Regions from separate parts of the Rahnella sp. Larv3_ips genome, predicted to be linked through region 1. Evidence: predicted binding sites of a transcription regulator. Region 1 holds the regulator's gene; the other holds the start of a gene.

Region 1 (2,204 bases):
ATCGATGACCTGTTGCTGGCGCTTGAGCAGCGGCGGCAACGCGGTTTCAGGGTCGGTATGCTGCGTCAGCAGGCTGTATTTGGCTTCGAAATAATCCGCCAGTTGCAAATACAGCTGACTGAGGGTTTCGCGCATCGGTTGTTCTTTTGATATGCGAAACCACGCCCAGTTAAACAGGCCGTACCAGGCGGTGCCTGCGGCAAACAGCGCGGGTGCCTGCCACATCGGCCTGACGCCCACCATGCTGAGGGTAAAGATGGTCGCTACCAATGCACCGGGCAACAGACGCGCATGGAGCGGGCTGATTTCGCCGGTGACGCCAAGTAATAATGCCAGCGACAGCATGATCAGCGGCAGCGGGAGGTGCCACCCGGTCAGCATCACTTGCAGCAGAATGCTGCCCAGCGCAAACAGAGCACCACCAATAATGAGACGTTTAAAAAAGCGTTTGTGGGGAGTATCAAGACCGGCGACGTTACAGCAGGCAGGGCAGAGGGAAAACAACAGGCCCATTTGCAGATTCCCAAACAGCCAGCAGATGCCGACCGGCAGACATAACACCAGCGTCTGACGCAGTGCATAGTTCACTTCGGGATGATAAAACAGCCTTCGCCATAGCGTCATGGATGAAGCTTAGCCCATAAAAAAGGCGCGACAGTAAGCTGTCGCGCCTTTTTTTGAGGGATTAACGTGTGCCGTAAACGACAATCGTTTTACCGTGTGCGGAGATCAGGCTCTGATCTTCCAGCATCTTGAGAATGCGGCCGACGGTTTCACGGGAGCAACCGACGATCTGACCGATTTCCTGGCGGGTAATTTTAATCTGCATCCCGTCCGGGTGGGTCATGGCATCTGGCTGTTTGGCCAGATTCAATAAGGTCTGAGCGATACGGCCCGTTACGTCGAGGAAAGCAAGGTTACCGACTTTCTCTGACGTCATTTGCAGACGGTTTGCCATCTGCGCGGAGAGGCGCATCAAAATGTCCGGGTTAACCTGAATCAGCTGGCGGAATTTTTTATAAGAAATTTCAGCCACTTCGCAGGCAGTTTTAGCACGTACCCAGGCACTGCGTTCCTGACCTTCTTCGAAGAGTCCCAGCTCGCCGATGAAGTCACCTTGGTTAAGGTAGGAAAGTATCATCTCTTTGCCTTCTTCATCTTTAATCAGGACGGCAACCGACCCTTTCACGATGTAGTACAGCGTTTCGGCTTTTTCACCCTGGTGAATCAGCGTACTTTTAGAAGGATACTTATGTATATGACAGTGAGACAGGAACCATTCAAGTGTCGGGTCTGTTTGTGGCTTGCCGAGAACCATTTGCTATTATCCTCTGTTATTATCGCTGCCCAAAATCACAGGGCTCAGAGTTCCCTGTACGGCGTCTGAATATTAATGCGCCCTATCAGCATGTAACTCACCAGAAATGCTGCAAGCGGATGTCGGAGTGAAACAGCCTGTTAATTGCTGTTATCACCTTGGGTTCTGTTCTTAAACCGCGAAAACCGTCACCGCAATTTACTGGAAAGTATGTTTCGGCTTTGTTTGTAACACAGGTTTGCAATGCTGTCTTGTGTTGTCTCGCTTCAGCATGATGGCGATCGGGTTACGTTGCCAGTTTTTAGGTGAAAGGGTACTCTGGGGTGAAAATTTGATGAATAAGAACGCCAGGAGATAAGCAAATGCACGCACGCGTAAAATGGGTGGAAGGTCTGACGTTTTTAGGTGAATCCGCGTCGGGTCATCAGGTTTTAATGGACGGGAATGCCGGTGATAAAGCACCGAGCCCGATGGAAATGTTGCTGATGTCCGCGGGTGGCTGTAGCGCGATCGACGTGGTGTCGATTTTGCAAAAAGGCCGCAGCGATGTCCGTGACTGTGAAGTGAAACTGACGTCAGAACGTCGCGAAGAAGCACCGCGTTTGTTCACACACATCAATCTGCACTTCATCGTCACCGGTAAAGACCTGACCGACAAGGTTGTGGAGCGCGCCGTCAGCCTGTCAGCTGAGAAATATTGTTCCGTTTCTCTGATGCTGGGCAAAGCCGCCTCGATCACCCACAGTTTTGAAGTGGTTAACGTCGAATAAGTCACGACCAGTCATACGTCTGGCACTGATGACGCAGTAAATCCAAAAATCGCCGCGCGGCAAAAATCCAGCCTGCCTTCGCGCTGTAGCGCGGCGAAATCCTCTGGACTGGCCAG
Region 2 (2,204 bases), on a different contig from region 1:
CACTAAACCGGTGAAAGGCGCGACGCTGATCGGGTCGGGTATCGAAGCGATGCAGCAGATTTCCATGGTAGGTAACGATCTGGCGCTCGATAAAGGCGTCGGTGTGTGCGGCAAAGAAGGCCAGAGCCTGCCGGTCGGGGTCGGTCAGCCAACCCTGAAACTGGATAATCTGACAGTGGGCGGTACCGCTTAAGTTTTGTTTTAGCCTCCCCTGATCAGGGGAGGTTTACCCCCACGTCGTTCCCTTTTTCCCCTGCCTGTAGCCCTGATACACCTTACTGACCTGTTTAAAGTAATCCGTCAGATAGTTAATGCATACCTGCACTTTCAGCGGCAGTTTGTCTTTTTCGGTATACAGCGCGTAAACCGGGCGAGGATCTGACTGGTAGCTGCGGAACAAGATCTCCACTTCCCCGGCATTGATTTCTTCGATGATCCACATCAGCGGCACATAAGCGATACCCACCCCGGCTTTCAGCCAGCGGATCATCGTTTGCGAATCATTGGTGACGAAACGCCCCTGCGGATTGATCCGGGTGGTAATGCCCTCGGGCGCGATCAGTTCAAACTCACTGTCGGGGCGCACGCTGTATTCCAGCCATGAGAAATTCACCATATCCGCCGGTTTTTCCGGCGTACCGTGCTGGGCCAGATAGCTGCGCGCGGCACACACGACCATGGGCATCGAGCCGAGTTTTGTGGAGAACAGGCTGGAATCCTGCAACGCCCCGACGCGGATCACCAGGTCTAAGCCGTCGGCGATCAGATCCGGCGCCGGAATGCCGGTGACCAGATTCACGGTCAGGCCGGGATATTCACTGAGCATCTCGGCAGTCATGGCAGCAAGAACATTTTGTGCCATTGTCGATGAGCTGCCGATGCGCAACGTGCCGGTGGGTGTGTTGTTGAAGGCGTATAATTGCTCATGCACTTCGCGCACGTCTTGCAGCATTTTCCGGCAGCCCTGATAGTAAATCTTTCCGGCTTCAGTCAGACCAATGCTGCGTGTGCTTCGGTTTAGCAATTTGATTTGTAAGTCATTTTCAAGTTTTGAAATCGTCTGGCTGATGGCGGAAACGCTCATGTCGAGACGTCGTGCCGCCGCGGTAAATGAGCCGCTTTCAACCACCTGGGCGAAAATTGACATACGTTTTAATCGGTCCATTGTTAACTCTGGCTTAAAAGTGATTTAGATCACATAACGTTGATCACTTGATAATAAGCAGGCTAATATACTCTCCCGGGCGATAACCCTCAGGTCGCATTTTCCTGACGGCTTACCTTCGCACACTTCCCTGGCAACCCCACAGTTTTCGTCGTCACTTCCCGTGAAGATTTATCTCCGGGTTTGTGAGCTGTTGCCTAAAATAATGAATAATGTGTGCGCGGGACTCACCACACCTTTTTCTGGTCATACTGCCCGTCGTCATAATGTAAGGAATTTTTGATGAGTTTGCTTCCGGTAATGGTGATTTTCGGATTGTCGTTTCCCCCGGTGTTTTTTGAAATACTGCTGGCGCTGGTCGTGTTTTTCCTGCTGCGACGCGTCTTGCAGCCCACTGGGATCTACGACTTTGTCTGGCACCCGGCGTTGTTCAACACAGCATTGTATTGCTGTCTTTTCTACCTGATCTCCTGCATGTTCGTCTGAGGGCGTTGTGAAAAATTTCTCTATAAAAATAATACGTTATGCAATTACGCTGATCCTTGTCGTTCTGGCTGTCATCGCTATTTTCAAAGCCTGGGCGTTCTACACGGAATCACCGTGGACCCGTGATGCCAAATTTACCGCCGACGTCGTCTCTATCGCGCCCGACGTGACCGGCCTGATTACCGATGTCCCGATCACGGACAACCAGCTGGTGAAGAAGGGGCAAATCCTGTTCAAAATCGACCAGCCGCGTTATCAGCAGGCGCTGGACGAAGCGAGCGCTGACGTGGCTTATTATCAGGCACTGGCCGCCGAGAAAAGACGCGAAGCCGGACGCCGCGTGAAACTGGGCGTGCAGGCGATGTCGCAGGAAGAGATAGATCAGGCGAATAACGTTCTGCAAACCGCCCAGCATCAGCTGGCGAAGGCTCAGGCAGCACGTGATCTGGCGGTGCTCGATTTACAGCGCACCGTGGTGGTGGCTCCGGCAGATGGCTGGGTGACTAACCTTACCGTGCATCCGGGGAACTACATTAACCGTGGTTCTACGGCC

What was found. Region 1 encodes CRP, which controls carbon source genes, mostly activating them, when cyclic AMP is high. Its sites were predicted from a motif close to ATGTGANNNNNNTCACAT; they were not measured.
Region 2: aaeR (HTH-type transcriptional activator AaeR) is a predicted target of CRP. The motif match lies at 1,183-1,200, and genes of this name have one in related genera.

What each region holds. Positions count from the first base shown of each region.
Region 1 covers NZ_MJIB01000021.1:668,068-670,271, forward strand. The annotation lists gene ED901_RS22545 (YccS/YhfK family putative transporter) at 1-624, opposite strand, end outside; gene crp (cAMP-activated global transcriptional regulator CRP) at 686-1,318, opposite strand; gene ED901_RS22555 (OsmC family protein) at 1,681-2,088, shown strand.
Region 2 covers NZ_MJIB01000003.1:414,366-416,569, reverse strand. The annotation lists gene tldD (metalloprotease TldD) at 1-193, shown strand, start outside; gene aaeR (HTH-type transcriptional activator AaeR) at 227-1,165, opposite strand; gene aaeX (p-hydroxybenzoic acid efflux pump operon protein AaeX) at 1,448-1,651, shown strand; gene aaeA (p-hydroxybenzoic acid efflux pump subunit AaeA) at 1,659-2,204, shown strand, end outside.